2 regions of the Arthrobacter sp. AOP36-A1-22 genome follow, and region 1 is predicted to be linked to the other one. Evidence: predicted binding sites of a transcription regulator. Region 1 holds the regulator's gene; the other holds the start of a gene.

Region 1 (8,273 bases):
AACTGGCCCTGGTGCACGACCCGGAGTACATCTCCGCCGTCCGGTACGCCGGGGAACATCCGGACGAGATCAACGAGGAACGCGGGCTGGGCACCGAGGACACCCCGGCCTTCGCCGATATCCACGCGGCCAGTGCCCGCTTGGCGGGCGGGTCGCTGCAGGCAGCCGACGCCGTATTGGCCGAACGGGCCCTGCACGTGGTCAACTTTGCCGGCGGCATGCACCATGCCTCCCGCGGCAAGGCCAGCGGATTCTGCGTCTACAACGATGCCGCGCTGGCCGTCCAACGGCTTCTGGACGGTGGAACGCAGCGGGTCGCCTATATCGATGTCGATGCCCACCACGGGGACGGAACCCAATCGATCTTCTGGGACGATCCCCGGGTACTGACCATCTCCTTGCACGAATCAGGCATGTCCCTGTTCCCCGGAACCGGGTTCGCCAACGAAACAGGAGGATCCGAGGCCATGGGCAGTGCCGTGAACGTCGCCCTGCCCGCCGGGACCACAGATGCCGGCTGGCTGCGGGCCTTCCATGCGGTCGTGCCGCAACTGGTGGCCGCCTTCGAACCCGAGGTCATCGTCAGTCAGCACGGCTGTGACGGGCACGGCGAGGATGATCTGAGCAACCTGCGGCTGAGCATCGACGGGCAGCGGCAGAATGCACTGGATATATCCGATCTGGCCCAACGCCACTGTGGCGGCCGGTGGATCGCCACCGGCGGTGGGGGATACAACCTCATCCAGGTCGTCCCCCGGGCTTGGAGCCACCTGGTGGCCATCGCCGGCGGCCGGCCCGTCCCGTTGCGTACCGAGGTGCCGGGGAGCTGGTTGGCCTACGTGAAGGAAAAATATGGTGCCACCGGTCCCGCGTTGATGAACGACGGCGTCGACCTCTGGTGGCGCTCCTGGGAAGTCGGCTACGATCCGGCGGATTTCATCGACCGGACCATCATGGCCACGCGCAAGGAGGTCTTTCCCGTCTTCGGGTTGGACCCCTGGTTTGATTGAGCGCCGCCCGGGGCGGGATGCCCGGAAGAACTTCTGCGGATAAGGTGATGGAATGACCTTCGACGATGTCTTTTCCGTCCTGGCAGATCCGACCCGGCGCAGGATCCTCGAAGCCCTGCGCGAAGAGGAGAACTCCGTCGGTGACCTCGTGCAGCTTCTTGAAGTATCCCAGCCGACCGTATCCAAGCATCTGAAGGTCCTGCGCGAAGCCGGGGTGCTGCGCATGCGGGCCGACGGCCAGCGGCGGATCTATTCCGTCGAACCCGGGGCATTGCACCGGGCCGCCACCTGGTTGGCCGCCTTCCCCGGCCACCCCGGCACCGAAGCGGCGGTGACCGGGCTCACGGGCGCAGAGTACAAGAAGGACATGGCATTCGGCAATGCCCGCGACGCGGCGGGTAGCGGTGACGGCACCGACGAGGAAGCGACGGTTCGGGCCCTGGAGGTGGCAGCTTCCTACCGCGCCGCCCAACAGCGCGAACAGGATGGGCTTCCGACGGTTGACGCGACGGACCTCGAGCACGAAAACCCCGCCATCCCGGGCTCCGGGAATGCTCCGCAGCAGCTGGGGCGGACCGTGGGGCGGACCGTCGAACAGGTCACCGGCCGGGCCCAGGATCTGCTGGAAAGGCTGCAGAAACCGAAGTTCGGGCGACGCCGCTAGGGGCGGTGGACGGGCCGTTCCACGTTACGGGCGATTCACGGATTTTTTACGATCGGTTGGGTTCGATGCCCTCCGACGTGTCATTGTTCTTCTCGGAGCGCCGACGCTCACCACCCCCCCCATGGGTGCCGTCGCGCCCACCTCTCAGTTCTTGAAGGAGTACCCCTTGGATCAGAATCTGCTCGATATCCGGGAAGACGTTTTCCACCGCAACCAGGGTGAATCCGAATTCCACCAGGCCGTGACCGAGGTGTTCGAAAGCCTCAACACCGTCATCGGCCGGCACCCCGAATACGCCGACGCCGCCATCCTGCAACGCATGTGCGAGCCCGAGCGCCAGATCATCTTCCGGGTCCCCTGGGTGGACGATGAGAGCAAGGTGCAGATCAACCGCGGCTTCCGTGTCGAATTCAACTCGGCGCTGGGCCCGTATAAGGGTGGACTGCGGTTCCATCCTTCGGTCTACCTGGGCACCGTTAAGTTCCTGGGCTTCGAGCAGGTATTCAAGAACGCACTGACCGGCATGCCGATCGGCGGCGGCAAGGGCGGCTCCGATTTCGACCCGCGCGGCAAGTCCGACGGTGAGGTCATGCGCTTTTGCCAGTCCTTCATGACCGAGCTGTACCGCCACATCGGCGAATACACCGACGTCCCGGCCGGAGACATCGGCGTGGGTGGCCGGGAGATCGGCTTCCTCTTCGGCCAGTACAAGCGCATCACCAACCGCTATGAATCGGGCGTCCTGACCGGCAAGGGCATGGGCTGGGGCGGTTCGCTGCTGCGTCCCGAAGCCACCGGCTACGGGGCCGTGCTGTTCGCCCAGGAGATGCTCAAGACTCGTGGCTCCAGCCTGGACGGGCAGCGGATGGTCGTCTCCGGCTCCGGCAACGTGGCCATCAACGCCATCGCCAAGGCGCAATCCCTGGGGGCCACCGCCGTGGCGGCCTCGGATTCCAGCGGATACATCGTCGACGAAGCCGGCATCGACGTGGAGCTGTTGCGCGAGATCAAGGAAGTCGAGCGCGGCAGGATCAGTGACTACGCGGATCGACGCGGCGGGAACGTGAAATACGTCGAGGGCGGCTGCGTCTGGGATGTGGACGCCACCGTCGTGCTGCCCGCCGCCACGCAGAACGAACTCGAGGCCAAGGATGCCAAGCGACTGGTGGAAACCGGCGTCCTGGCCGTCGCCGAGGGTGCGAACATGCCCTGCACCGCCGATGCGATCGCCATCTTCCAGGAAGCCGGGGTGCTCTTCGGCCCGGGCAAGGCAGCCAACGCCGGCGGAGTGGCGACCTCGGCCCTGGAGATGCAGCAGAATGCCAGCCGTGACTCCTGGAGTTTCGGGCATACCGAACGCCGGCTCGAAGAGATCATGGTCGGCATCCACACCACCTGTGCCACGACGGCCGATGCCTACGGTAAGCCGGGGAACTACGTGGCCGGGGCCAATATCGCCGGGTTCATGAAGGTCGCCGACGCGATGCTCGCCCTGGGAGTCATCTAGGGGCCTTGGACCGGACTGGACGGGCCGGCGATGTCCCGGGCACCGCGGTGTCCGGGACATCGTTGCGTCCGGGGTGTTTACATGGGGGGATGGAGAACACCGAAGCACTCGCCGCCCACCGCATCGACCCCGAGGCGCTCGAGCAGGACGACATCGACACCTACCGCCTGCTCGCCGGGGACATCGCCTCGGGGGCCGCAGTGGTGGCCACCCGCCGTTATGGCCGGGACATCGCCGCGACGGTCACCGGATTCCTGGACGTCTCCTACGATCCGCCCACCATGCTGGTCAGCCTCTACGCGGACGGACGCATCGGGGAGGCGGTCTCCGAGTCCGAAGGCTGGACGCTGTCGCTGTTGAACGGGGAGCACCAGGGGATCGCGAACTGGTTGGCCAGCCCCGCCAATCCCGTCCATGGCCTGTTGAGCCAGGTCCCCTTCCGTCGCGCCCCGGTCAGTGGGGCCGCAGTGATCGAGGGGGCCATCTCCTGGTTCGAGCTGAGGACGACGGCGGTGCACGAGGTGGCGACACATCTGGTGGTCGCCGGGGAGGTCGTCGCGATGGGCACCACCGACGACGACGCCGGCGCGAACGATCCACTGATCCACTTCTCCCGTGAATACCGCCATTTGCGGCGCTGACCGGCACCAGGGCTCCGAGGCGCCTGCTTCGCGCTGTCCGGGGCCTGGTCGGGGGAACACCGGAGGGCCGGGTTGCTGCGACGGGTTTCACAATCGCATCACCAGCCACTAGTGTGGTCTGCTAGATGGTACTGCGTACGGGTTTTTCCACGCGATGCCTTGCTGGGGTGTTCCTTTATCATCCGAACCAGGAGAATATTGCCGATGGCCGACGCTAAGAACTTTTCGAATGCGCGCTTCATGACGGTGGCGGAAGTCGCCGAGATGATGCGTGTGTCGAAAATGACTGTGTATCGCCTGGTGCATGCGGGAGACCTTCCGGCAGTTCGCTTCGGTCGTTCCTACCGCGTGCCGGAGACCGCCGTCGAGGACTACCTGAAAACCGCGCGTGTGGACGGGACGTCGGAGACCGCCTGAGGGCGTGGTCCGCACGGTCGCCTTGGGCAAGGTAAACTAGTAGGGAACATTTAACGTCCGCGATGGTTGCTGCCTGCTCCCCGCGTGGTCGTCAGCAGAAATCAATCATTAGTCTGTGAGGAACCAAATGGGCTCAGTTATCAAGAAGCGCCGCAAGCGGATGGCCAAGAAGAAGCACCGTAAACTGCTTCGTAAGACGCGCCACCAGCGTCGCAACAAGAAGTAGCACGCGGCGGGACAGGATCCCGCCCCTGATGCTTGACGGCGGGGTTCCACCTTCGGGTGGGGCCCCGCCGTCGTCATGTCCGGGCCTTGCCGGAGGCAGGGCCCGCCCCACCCGGCTCCTAGGGGCGGAAGCGTCGGCGCATCATCCGCAGGCCGCGCCAGAGCCCGTAGACGGCGCCCGAGACGGTGGCCGCCCGGATGCCGATCGTTGCCGCATGCCGTCCACGGCGGAAGTCATATACGGGCCAGTTGTGGGCCAGGGCGTGGCGGCGCAGGCGTACATCCGGGTTGATGGCCACCGGATGTCCGACGACGGTCAGCAGCGGCACGTCGTTATAGGAATCGCTGTAGGCCCAGCTGGTCGAAAGATCCAGGCCTTCGCGGGCCGCCAGCTCGGTCACGGCGGTGGCCTTGGCCGGGCCATGCAGGATCTCGCCGACCAGCCGGCCCGTATAGACCCCCTCGTGTTGGTCCACCACGGTGCCCAGCGCACCGGAAAGGCCGAGCTTGTCGGCGATCACCTCGGCCACTTCCAAGGGGGTGGCGGTGACCAGCCACACCGGCCGGCCTCCGTCCAGATGCGCCTGGGCCAGCGCCCGGGTCCCGGGCCAGATCCGGCTGGCAATGAATTCGTCGTAGATCTCGTCGCCCAGGGCGCTCATGTCATCGACCAGGATGCCGGCGGCCAGGGCCAGCGCCTGGTCCTTGATCCGGTGGACCTGCGCGAGGTCCTCGCCGCGCACCATGAAGCTGATCTGCTGCACGCCCATCCACAGGGCGTGGCGCAGGCTGAACGCCCCCCGGCTATACATCTTCCGGGCCACGGCGAACAGACTGGCCCCGCGCATCATGGTGTTGTCGACGTCGAAGAAGGCGGCGGCATGCCCGGGGGATGGTGGGGCTGCCGGTACATGGGCGGCTCGGGGCTGCTCTGGCATCTGGATAGTCTATCCACCGAGACGGGCCACGCGAGCGGTGCCGTGCGTCACGGGGAGGATCGTTTCTGCCCGGCCGCGGGGGAGTAACGGTAGGTTTGGAGTATGGATTCTTCGCTTCAACCACCCCGGGTCAGGCTCTTGAGCCGGACCGGATGCCACCTCTGCGGGGCCGCCCGCGCCACCGTCCAGACGGTGACGGCACGGCATGGAGTCGCGTGGGACGAGGTCCTCATCGATGACGATCCGGCCCTGATGCAGCAATTCGGCGAAGAGGTGCCGGTGCTGTTGGTGGATGGGGTGCAACGCGATTTCTGGGTCATTGATGCGGATCGGCTCGAGAAGTTGATCAGTGCGTGAATCCGATGGAAAAGGCACTTCCCGAGGCGACGCTGAGTCGCATGACCGGCTATCTGCGCGCCCTGGAGGCCATGCGTGAGGTCGGTCGCCCGACGATCTCCTCGGAGGTCCTGGCCGCCGCCGCCGGAGTGAATTCCGCGATCCTGCGCAAGGACCTCTCGCTGTTGGGGACCTTCGGGACCCGGGGCGTCGGGTATCGGATCGAGGTGTTGGCCGAGACCATTTCCGAGACCCTGGGGTTGGAACGGGATTGGCGGGTCGGCATCCTCGGTGCCGGCAACCTGGGCCGCGCCTTGGCCGGCTATGCCGGTTTCCATGAAGGCGGGTTCAGCATCCAAGCGGTCTTCGACATCGCCGAAACCGTCATTGGCGATGCCGTGGGCGGGCTGGCGGTCCGTCCGGTGGGTGAACTGGCTGCGGCCACGGCCGAACTGGGGTTGAACATGGCCGTGCTGGCCGTCCCCGGACCGGCGGCCCAGGAACTCTGCGACCGGGTCGTCGGTGCCGGGATCACCAACATCCTCAGTTTCGCCCCGGTGATCCTCCAGGTTCCCGAGGGCATCCACATGCGCCGGGTGGACATGGCCCGGGAACTGCAGATCCTGGCCTACCACGCAGGCTTCGGGGCGGGCCGCCCGGCAGACCAGGACTGAGGGCTGCTAGCGGAAGCCGCCCCGCTTACGCTGGGCCATCGCCTTGACGTAGTTCGAGGAGGGCGTCAGCCAGGCCAGGACGATGCCGGCCACGCCGAGCAGGATCACCAGGAGCGAGATCGGATCCGACGGGGTGAACAACCCGAACAGGGAGATCGCCGCTAGGACGGTGCCGGTGATGCGGGCCCCGTTGCTGCCCTTGCGGATGAAGCTGGCGATCAGCGCGTAGACCCCGGCCACGACCACCATCATGATCAGGACGACGACCTTCAGGGCGCTGATCATCGATTCGAGGTCGATCCCGGCGTCGTCGAGCTGCTGCTGGGTCTCGGGACCCTGCTGCGCGATGGCTTCGCGGATGGCCTCAACGACCATGGCGTTCGGCAGGAAGATCAGGATCAGCGCCTGCACCAGGGTGATGATCCCGGCGCCAATGATCAACCAGAATGCCGCCTTGAGCTGTTTCGGGGGTGCCGGCCGCGTGCCGGGAGTTCCCCCGAAGCCCGCTGCCCCACCGTCCGGCTGCTGGCCGTAACCGTAGCCATAGGGGGAGGGGGCGGGATTCGCATGGCCCTGTCCCACCGGGGGCAGGTTCGGCTGACCGGGCTGGCCGTAGCCCGGAGGCAGGCCCGCCCCCGGCTGCCCGGAGGAACCGGGGCCCTGGGTGCCCTGGCCGTACTGGCCCGGCTGGCCCGGAGGGTTCTGGCCGTATTGGGGGGACCCGGTGGCGTCGGCCCCGGTCTCGGGCAGGCGTTGTCCGAACTGCGGGGGACCGGGAACCGGGGGAGTGGTGCCGTCGTTGGTGGCATCCGGGTCCTGCTGCGGGTCCTCGGGGGTGGGGGTGCTCATCGTCTGTCCTCCATTGGTGTTGCGTACGGTGGGCCCAGCTCCCAGACTAATGCGCCCGACCCCTGTCGGGGCATCATCACGAAGGCTGACACTATGCGCCCGCGAGGGATGCGTGAAGTGGATCACCGTCCCCCTTTTAGGCGACGCCGCAAAGGTTTGAGACACTAGATGCATGCCTGTCGCCACCGTCCACCTGCTCCGCCATGGGGAGGTCCACAACCCGGACAAGGTGCTCTATGGCCGGTTGCCCGGATTCCCCCTCTCCGATCTCGGCCGCACCATGGCGGATCGTGCCGCGGAGTACTTCGTGGCCCAGCGCGACGCCGGCGCGTCAATCGTGCATCTGGCGGCCTCGCCACTGGTCAGGGCCCAGGAAACGGCCGAGCCGACGTCCAAGGCCCTGGGCCTGCAGATCGCCACCGATGATCGACTGATCGAAGGCGGAAACCATTTCGAGGGACTCTCCGGAGTCAAGGGGCAGCTGCGCAACCCGCGGCACTGGCCCTACCTCATCAACCCGTTGCGTCCGTCCTGGGGGGAGCCCTACCGGGTCCAGGTCGAGCGCATGATGGCCGCGGTGAAGGATCACCGCGACCGGGCCGTTTCACTCGGCGGCCCCGGAGCCCAAGCCGTGCTGGTCAGCCACCAGCTACCCATTTGGGTGACGCGCCTGGCCGCCGAAAACAAGCACCTGTGGCATGACCCCCGGAAGCGGCAATGCACGCTCACGTCGGTCACCAGCCTGGATTTTGAGGGGGAACGGCTCGTTGCCGTTCGTTATACCGAACCCTGCGCTGACCTGCTGGCCAACGCGGCTAACATCCCCGGAGCCTGAAGAACACATGCCGTCCCATCCGTCCCGCCTGTCCGATTCACCGTTTCCCGCCCGACGACACGTCCTGCGCTCCGCCGCGCTCTTCGCCGCCGTCCTGCCGCTGGCCGCCTGCGCCGCGACCGAGGACCCGCTGGCGGAACAGGCCAAGGCCGGCAACGGGAAGAACTACATTGCCGG
Region 2 (8,273 bases), on a different contig from region 1:
AATCCGCGGATCGTGCTCGGCAAGGTCTCCGGCGCGCAACCGGACCCCGAGGAGGAAGCCGAGGGCTGCCTGTCGGCCCCCGGCTTGTCCTTCCCGCTCAAACGCGCGAACTACGCCCGGGTGATGGGCTACGACGGCGACGGGAACCCGCTCGATTTCGAGGCGACCGGATGGTTTGCCCGGATGTTGCAGCACGAATACGACCATCTGGACGGCTACCTCTACGTCGATAGGCTCAACACCAAGTGGGCGAAGCGGTGGAAGAAGGCCAAGAAGTCCCTGGGCTGGGGCGTTGCGGGGAACACATGGTTGCCCGGGGTCGATCCGGACCCCTTCGGCCACTAGCACTCAGCGGATCCACGATACAAACATGAAAGAGCCGGTGCCCACCCCGACGGATCGGGGTGGGCACCGGCTCTTCCGGGCAGGAGTCCTGCTACTTCGCCGAGGCGACCTGGAAGACGTCGCCCTTGGCGTAGCACGGCTTGGCCTGCGAGGCCTGATCCGAGCTCAGGGTGATCTTCTTGCCGGTGAATTCGGCCTGCTGGCCGACGCGGATGGAGGTTCCTCCCACCGTCACGGTCGGCTTGCCCTTGCTGTTCAGCGTGGTGTCCTCGGGGAACACGAGCAGCGTCGGGGGCCCCTGCTTATTGACGGCGTGGAAGCAGCCGTGATCGGCGATGATCAGCTTGGTGTTCAGCGAATCATTGCCGGAAGCGGACTTGCCGGTGGAGACCACGGCAATCTTGTGCTCCTTGTTCTTCACGGTATCCAGGGCCAGCTTGTCCTTGGCCGGGGCGGCCTTCTTGGACTTCTTGGTCTGGGTGGTCTTCGACTGGCTCGCGGTTTCGGTGGCCGAGGAGGCAGCGCTGCTGCTCGCCGGCGCCGAGCTGGAGGCTGCCGCCGAGGATTCCTGGGTGGCGGGCGCCGACGACGAGTCGTCGGAGCTGCCCGTGGAGGAACATCCGGTGGCTGCCAGCAACAGGGCGAACCCGGCGGCGGTGACCCCCAGTGCGCGGCGTGCTCGGCTATCGATCCTACGATCCATGCTGTGGTCCTGCTTCCTGCCCTGGCTTGGGCTGGTTGTCCGGCGCCGTCGTCGGCTCCGGTGGTTGCTACACGGTGGCGGTTGCCTCGACCGTGATGTCTTCGGTCCTGTCGACGGCCGGGAAGGCTGCCGGATGGGTTCCGGCGAGTTCCTCGATGACGCGAACCACCTGGCAGGAGTATCCGAACTCGTTGTCGTACCAGACGTAGACGACGGCGTTGCGGCCGTTGGCGATGGTCGCCAGCCCGTCCACGATGCCGGCCCGGCGCGAGCCGACGAAATCGGTGGAAACGATCTCCGGGGAGTCGATGTAGTCGATCTGCTTATGCAGTTCGGCACCCAGCGAGGTCTGGCGCAGGAACGTGTTCAGTTCCTCCTTGGTGGTGTCCTTTTCCAGGTTCAGGTTCAGGATGGCCATGGAGACGTCGGGGGTGGGGACCCGGATGGCGTTTCCGGTGAGCTTGCCCTCGAATTCGGGCAGGGCCTTGGCGACGGCCTTCGCTGCTCCGGTCTCGGCGATGACCATGTTCAATGCCGCCGAACGTCCACGGCGGTCGCCCTTGTGGAAGTTGTCGGTGAGATTCTGGTCGTTGGTGAACGAGTGGACGGTTTCCACGTGGCCGTGGGCCACGCCGTACTCGTCGTTGATGGCCTTGAGCACCGGGGTGATCGCGTTCGTGGTGCAGGACGCGGCGGAGATGACGGTGTCGTCGGCGGCGATGTCCCCGTGGTTGATGCCGTGGACGATGTTCTTCACATCGCCCTTGCCCGGGGCGGTGAGCAGCACCTGGGACACGCCCTTGGCCTTGAGGTGCTGGCCCAGTCCTTCACGATCGCGCCAGCGGCCCGTGTTGTCCACGACGATCGCCTTGTTGATGCCGTAGGCGGTGTAGTCCACGGCGGTCGGGTCGTTGGAGTAGATGACCTGGATCAGCGTTCCGTTGGCCAGGATCGTGTTGTTTTCCTCGTCAACGGTGATCGAGCCTTCGAAGGGTCCGTGGACCGAGTCGCGGCGCAACAGCGAGGCGCGCTTGACCAGGTCGTTCTCACCGTTCTTGCGCACCACGATGGCGCGCAGCCGGAGGCCGTAGCCACCGCGCTCGATGAGGATGCGGGCCAGCAGGCGGCCGATGCGGCCGAAGCCGTAGAGCACGATATCGCGTGATTCGGCTTCGGTGCGTCCCGCGCCACCGGCCTTTTCGGCGAATTCGGCGACTAGGAAGTCGGCCAACACGGCGTCGTTGCCCTGCTCGTTGAATTTGCGGGACAGCCGGGCCAGATCCACCGATACCGCCCCGAGATCCAAGGCATCCAGTCCCTGGAGCAGCGGCAACGTCTGGGATGGGGAGAGTTCCACGCCGTCGATATGGCGGGCCACCCGGTGGGCCTTGAGGATGTCGATCGGGGATTTGTTGATGAGCTTGCGCCCGTAGATGGAGGTCACCACATTGTTCTTGCGGTAGAGACGCCCGATCAGGGGAATCATGGCCTCGGCGAGTTCCTCGCGGCCGCTCCATTCGTTCTGGGCGGCGACAGACTGCTGGGTCACTTCTTGTCCTTCCAATTCAGCCGGCCGGGATCCACTAGCCGGTTGGCACCGCGAAAGCACCATTGCAGATACGGTTGGTTGGGGTCTGAGATTCCTCGCCCCCGGGGCTGCGCCCACCTCCATTCTAGGTTGTTGACCCCCGATCACCGCATTGATACCGGTGAACTCACTCACATGACCTGCCGCAGCGCCACGCCGCCCCAAAACCATGCATTCGAAGACATCTTCGATTATACTTGAATTGGCGGCGCCCCGTCTCTTGCGCCGCCGGCACGGCTCCCCCAGGCCGTGCCCATCAACCGGCCCCGCTCCTTCACCTCGGGCGGGGCCGGTTGCCGCCCCGACGCATCCCGCACCCCCTGGTCATCCGCGCATCCGGTCCGTCATCCAGGCCGGAACAGAACCGGGTGCCGCTAGACTGGCTGGAGGTTCGGCACGCCGCCGTCGACCGGCTACTGACTGGGGAAACATGAGGATTGGGGACCTGTCCCGCGAGCATCGACACCTGGGGATCGTCTTCCTCTGCGACACGATGGCCATCAACGGGACGCTGGATTACTTCAGGGCCATCTGGGTCGGCAGCGAATATCGGCAGGTGCTGACCATCAGCGGATGGGTTTCACCTCCCCTGCCATTGGATGCAGAGATCGAAGTCCACGAGCCCGACCCCACCCCGCCGACAGACGGCAAGTCGTCCGTGTAACCGAATTCGCGGTGGACCGCCACCGCTCACAGTAGAACGTATGTTCGACTATGGTTAAACCTCGCCAACCACCGGGGAGGACACCATCAACAAGGTCGACGTCGCCCAGGCGCTGCAGACCCTCAACGCCGATCTGGCCAGCGGGGGCCGGCCACCTCGGGTGAAGCGGAGCCTCATGCCGGGGGATTACCCGCCGCAGGTCCACCCGGATGACTGGGAACCGGATGACGAAACCGATCGTGGTCCACTCCAACCCCCGTGAGCCCTACCGGGAGGTGACACCGGGTCCGCAGTGGAAGGTGAGTGGACGGGATGGCCTGTACGCCGGGTTCTGTACCGGCAGCGGTTGCCCGGCTGCCGGTGACGATCATCCATCTAGGGGCACCGTTGCCGATGCCCTCACGCGGCCTACCCGACTACTGGGGCGAACAGCCCTCATACGCAGCCTGTCTGGCCTTGCTCCGGGTGGGGTTTACCGAGCCGCCCCAGTCACCTGGGGCGCTGGTGGTCTCTTACACCACCTTTTCACCCTGACCCGCACTCGGCGGGCGGTCTGTTTTCTGTGGCACTGGCCTGCGGGTTTCCCCGAGTGGGCGTTACCCACCACCCTGTTCTGTGGAGCCCGGACGTTCCTCGGGCCGCTTGCGCGACACGCGATCGTCCAGCCATCCCGTCCGTTGACCAGTCTAGCGTGCTCCGGGCGGCGTCCGGTCAGCCACCCCTACGGGTCCTTGCTCGGCCCGTTCGTCCCCCGTCGACGCGTCGGCCGGTCCAGTCTTCGGGGCCACGGCTGGTGATCCCGGTTTCGGCGGGACGATCCTGTCGACCAACGGCACCAAGACGGTGCCGATGCGTCCGACCACCTGGTGGACCGGCTTCATCGAGGCGAGCAAGGCGATCCCCGTCATGAGCATCAGATAGATCACCACGGCGACGTACCTGTTGTCCTCCGCCATCATCTTCGCGTAGCGCGCCACGGCCAGGACCGCGAAGCCGTGCAGCAGGAAGATGGAAAGACTCCGCTGGCCGAACCTGACCAGCAGGCCGGGTTCACGGGGCACCAGGACCAGCAGGCCGACGGTCAGAACCACCGCACAGATCTGCAGCACGAGTCGGTAGACCACGCCCGTGGGGTCGGAAACGTCCAGGACGTCGTAGCCCCTGCTCCCGTAGAACCATCTGTGGTCGGGGGCCCAATACAGCAGGAAGCCGAACACCAGCAGGGCGGCCGCGACCACTGCGGACCGGCCCCGGAGCCGCAAGCGGGAGACAAAAGCCAGCATGGCCTTGCCGTAGGTGAAGCCCAGCACGAAGAACGGCAGGAACACCAAGGTGCGGGAGGCGCTGTACGGGTAGTCGATCACGTCGACCATGCCCGATCCCAAGGAGATCAGGACGGAAAGGGCCAGGCTCGTGCGGGGAATCTTCGCGATCAGCGGGGTCAGCGCGGTCCATACCGCCATGGACAGCAGGAACCACAGGATCCAGTAGGGCCTCTCCCACGAGAACTTCGCGTCGGAACCCATCACCCACCGGGCCGCGAAATACGCGCCCTGGAAAACGACCAGCAGGGTCAGGAACTGGGTGCAGCGCTGGAGGATCCCCCTTGGTTTGGAGGTGATTCCGGCGAGGAAGACGAAAGCCGGCATATGGAAGGCGTAGATGCCGGTGATCAGGGCCTTGGTGATGAATCCATCATCTGGATGGGACCGGGCCAGCAGGTGGCCCAGGATGACCAACAGGATCAAGATCCCCTTGGCGGCGTCCAAGACGGGATCTCTACGGGTTCGTGGGGTAACCATCATGTACTACATATTCCTGACGAGCTCCGGTTGGGCATTACCCCCCACTGATCCGTGGAACCCGGACGTTCCATGGACCGATCGTGCGAGGCAAGGCCGTGCAGCCATACCCGCCCCGGCAGTCTAACGTGCTCCGGGGTCCCCGGGGCGCCGCTAGGATCGATGGGTGCTTATTCTGCTCCCCCCTTCCGAAGGAAAGAAGCCTGCCGCCGCGGGCCCCGCCTACGACGCCGAGACCCTGGCGTTCCCCGAACTCTCGGCTGATCGCGCCGAAGTGCTCCAGGCACTGGCCGCTGTATCCGGCCAGGAGGACGCCTTGGAGGCCTTGGGGGTGGGCGCCTCGCTGGCCGGGGAAGTGACCCGCAACATCGCCCTCCACCAGGAGCCGGCGGCCCCGGCCCACGAGGTCTACACCGGGGTGCTCTTCGAGGCGTTGGGCTACCACACCCTCACTGCGGCCCAGCGGCGCACGGCGGATGCCTCCGTCGTCGTGGTCTCGGCCTTATGGGGCGCCGTGGGCTTCGCCGACCGGATTCCCGCCTACCGGTTGTCGATGTCGGTGAAGCTGCCGGGGATCGGGAAGCTGGCCAACTGGTGGAAGAGCAGGCTCAATCCCGTGTTGGGTGAGCGGGCCGGCGACGGGCTGGTCATCGACTGCCGCTCGAGCACCTATGCCGCCGCCTTCACTCCCCCGCCACAGAACACGGTGGCCGTCTCGGTGTTCCAGCTCCGCGGAGGCCAGCGCAAGGTCGTCTCGCATTTTGCCAAGCACACCCGCGGTGAGGTGGCCCGCCACGTCCTGGCCCGGCGGAGCGCACCAAGCACTCCGGCGGCCCTGCTCAAGGCCGTCCAGGAGAAATGGGATGCGGAGCTGGTGCCCGCCACCGCAAAGAAGGCCCACCAGCTGAACATCATCCTGCCCGAGGACCATAGCTTCGCCACCAAATAATCCCGAAACACGCAGGATCAGGGCCTAGGTGTTCTGCTCATGGAGGTTGGTGACGCCCGGTGTGGCGGATAGCTAAAGAGGGCCTTTCTTGGATTCGGTGTTAAGCGACCAAGCAAAACGCCGAAAAGAAAGGCCCTCGATGTCCCACCGTAACGCCCCGCTGACCCCTGAAGGACGTCGCCGCCTCTGTGAGCGTGTTGATGCCGGCCGCCCGATCTGCCACGTCGCTTCCGAGGCGGGGATTGCCCGTCAGACACTCGGGCGTTGGTACGCCCGCTGGACCGCGGAAGGCGAACCAGGGCTCGAAGACCGGTCCTCACGCCCCGAGACCAGCCCGAACCAGACCGACCCGGACATCGAGGCACGGGTCTGCCAGCTACGCCGGAAGGAAAAGCTCGGCCCGATGCAGCTGGTCGGGCTGCTCGTCACCAAAGGCATCGAGCTACCGGCCTCGACCATCTACCGGATCCTGCTGCGCCATGGCATCTCCCGGCTCCGGGACCTGGACGTGTCCGGGGAGGACCTGCGCGAGCCCGTGGTCCGCTACGAGTGGGACCGGCCCGGGGACATGGTCCACGCCGATGTGAAGAAGATCGGCTTCATCCCCGACGGTGGCGGTTGGCGCATCCATGGCCGGGGCTCGGCCCAGCACAAGGCCTCCAGCCGCGCCAAGAATGCAGGTGCCCGCGCCGGCTACGTGTACCTGCATTCAGCCGTCGATGACCACTCCCGGCTGGCCTACACCGAGGAACACATCGACGAAAAGGGAGCCACCGCCGCCGGATTCTGGGAACGGGCCGTGAAGTTCTTCCGCCGTCACGGGATCACTCGCATCCGCCGGGTCCTGACGGACAACGGCTCCTGCTACAGGTCCTGGCTGTTCACCGCCGCGCTGGCCAAGTCCCGTACCCGGCACAAGTTCACCCGGCCCTACCGTCCGCAGACCAACGGCAAGGTCGAGCGCTACCAGCGCACACTGGCCCGCGAATGGGCCCACCGACAAGCCTGGGCCAGCAACGCCGAAAGAACGGCGGCCCTGCAAGGATTCCTAGACCACTACAACTACACTCGATCACACACCGCGCTCAAGGGCAGGCCCCCAGCCAGCCGCGCGCCAATCGGTGTCACCAACCTCGCGGCATAGAACACCTAGAGGCCCCATGGTCTGTCACCAGTTCGATTTCGAAGCCGTCCGTGTTCTGCAGATAGGCGGCGTCATGGTCGGCTCCGCCGGCATGTGGATGCAGCGCCGCGATTTCGAGATGGTGCAGCCGCCCGCGCGGAACCGGCTCGCGGGCTTCTTGTTCTAGTTCCACTCGGGCGAGCGGACCAGGATGACTCCCGAGTCGGGGCAGGAGACGACGTCGTCCTCGGCGGCGGCACGGATCTCCGCCAGATCGCCGGCGGCCAGTTGCATGCCGGATCCTTCCGAGGTGCCGTGGAAGAGCCGGGCGGCGCCGATACCGCGCTGGGCCAGCCGCTTTTCATACATCCCCACCAGGGTCGGGTCGATGCCTCCTGCCAGCTCGGTGCGCTCGTTCACCAGCGTGGCCCGTTCGGCGGCCAGTTCCGCGGCCTTCCCGTCGCGGGCGCGTTCGAGTTGGGCGAGTTGGGCCGCGGTGCCGTCGGCGGAGGCGGTGACGCCTTCGAGCCTGCCGGCGACCTCTTCGGCCGTTTCCATCAGTTCCAGTTCGGTGGTTTCGAGTTCCCCGCGCTTGAGCAGCAAGGAGTCGATCTCGTGCTGCAGGGCCATCATGTCCCGGGCGGTGCCGCGACCGGCCTCGATCTGGGCGCGGTCCTTATCGATCCGGCCCTGGATCTTCTCGCCCTGGTGTTCGATGTCGGTCAAGGCATGCTGGGCCGCCGCCGATTCCTCGGCCACTTCGCGGCGGGCTGCCTCGGCGTCGGCCACGGCTTCCCCGGCGGCGATGATCTCGGGATCGGAGTCGAGGGCCTTCACCGCCCGGTCGATCTTCACGATCTTCGAGTCCAGCCCCTGCAGGTCCAACAGCAGCAGCTGGTCGGCGGGTGATGCCTTGGCCATCGGTGTTTCTCCTCTTGCTCGGTGGTTCCCCAGCCTACTGCCCGCCGTCGCCGATCACCCCCCCGGGGTGAGGATGAAATCCCAGGGATCGGTGTTGATCGAGCTGACCCCGATCTCCAGGACGAAGTTCTGGTCGATCAGCACGTTGTAGAGCCCTTCAGCGGCGGCTGGCAGCCAC

Evidence for each region. Region 1 encodes Rex, which represses fermentation and respiration genes when NADH is low (regulators of the CRP and FNR family bind a similar motif). Its sites were predicted from a motif close to CTTGTGAANNNNTTCACAAG; they were not measured.
Region 2: ACT3S2_RS08555 (glyceraldehyde-3-phosphate dehydrogenase) is a predicted target of Rex. The motif match lies at 2,755-2,774, and genes of this name have one in related genera.

The regions. Positions count from the first base shown of each region.
Region 1 covers NZ_JBQSWX010000001.1:186,186-194,458, reverse strand. The annotation lists gene ACT3S2_RS01015 (acetoin utilization protein AcuC) at 1-1,010, shown strand, start outside; gene ACT3S2_RS01010 (ArsR/SmtB family transcription factor) at 1,063-1,674, shown strand; gene gdhA (NADP-specific glutamate dehydrogenase) at 1,841-3,181, shown strand; gene ACT3S2_RS01000 (flavin reductase family protein) at 3,271-3,822, shown strand; gene ACT3S2_RS00995 (helix-turn-helix domain-containing protein) at 4,027-4,239, shown strand; gene ACT3S2_RS00990 (30S ribosomal protein bS22) at 4,367-4,465, shown strand; gene ACT3S2_RS00985 (HAD family hydrolase) at 4,584-5,402, opposite strand; gene ACT3S2_RS00980 (glutaredoxin family protein) at 5,505-5,759, shown strand; gene ACT3S2_RS00975 (redox-sensing transcriptional repressor Rex) at 5,765-6,412, shown strand; gene ACT3S2_RS00970 (hypothetical protein) at 6,419-7,261, opposite strand; gene ACT3S2_RS00965 (histidine phosphatase family protein) at 7,434-8,096, shown strand; gene ACT3S2_RS00960 (TlpA family protein disulfide reductase) at 8,104-8,273, shown strand, end outside.
Region 2 covers NZ_JBQSWX010000011.1:44,611-52,883, reverse strand. The annotation lists gene def (peptide deformylase) at 1-345, shown strand, start outside; gene ACT3S2_RS08560 (hypothetical protein) at 437-1,048, opposite strand; gene ACT3S2_RS08555 (glyceraldehyde-3-phosphate dehydrogenase) at 1,116-2,597, opposite strand; gene ACT3S2_RS08550 (hypothetical protein) at 3,067-3,300, shown strand; RNA gene rnpB (RNase P RNA component class A) at 3,605-3,973, opposite strand; gene ACT3S2_RS08540 (acyltransferase family protein) at 3,987-5,069, opposite strand; gene ACT3S2_RS08535 (YaaA family protein) at 5,269-6,051, shown strand; gene ACT3S2_RS08530 (IS481 family transposase) at 6,191-7,195, shown strand; gene ACT3S2_RS08525 (hypothetical protein) at 7,212-7,361, shown strand; gene ACT3S2_RS08520 (zinc ribbon domain-containing protein) at 7,358-8,095, opposite strand; gene ACT3S2_RS08515 (Nif3-like dinuclear metal center hexameric protein) at 8,150-8,273, opposite strand, start outside.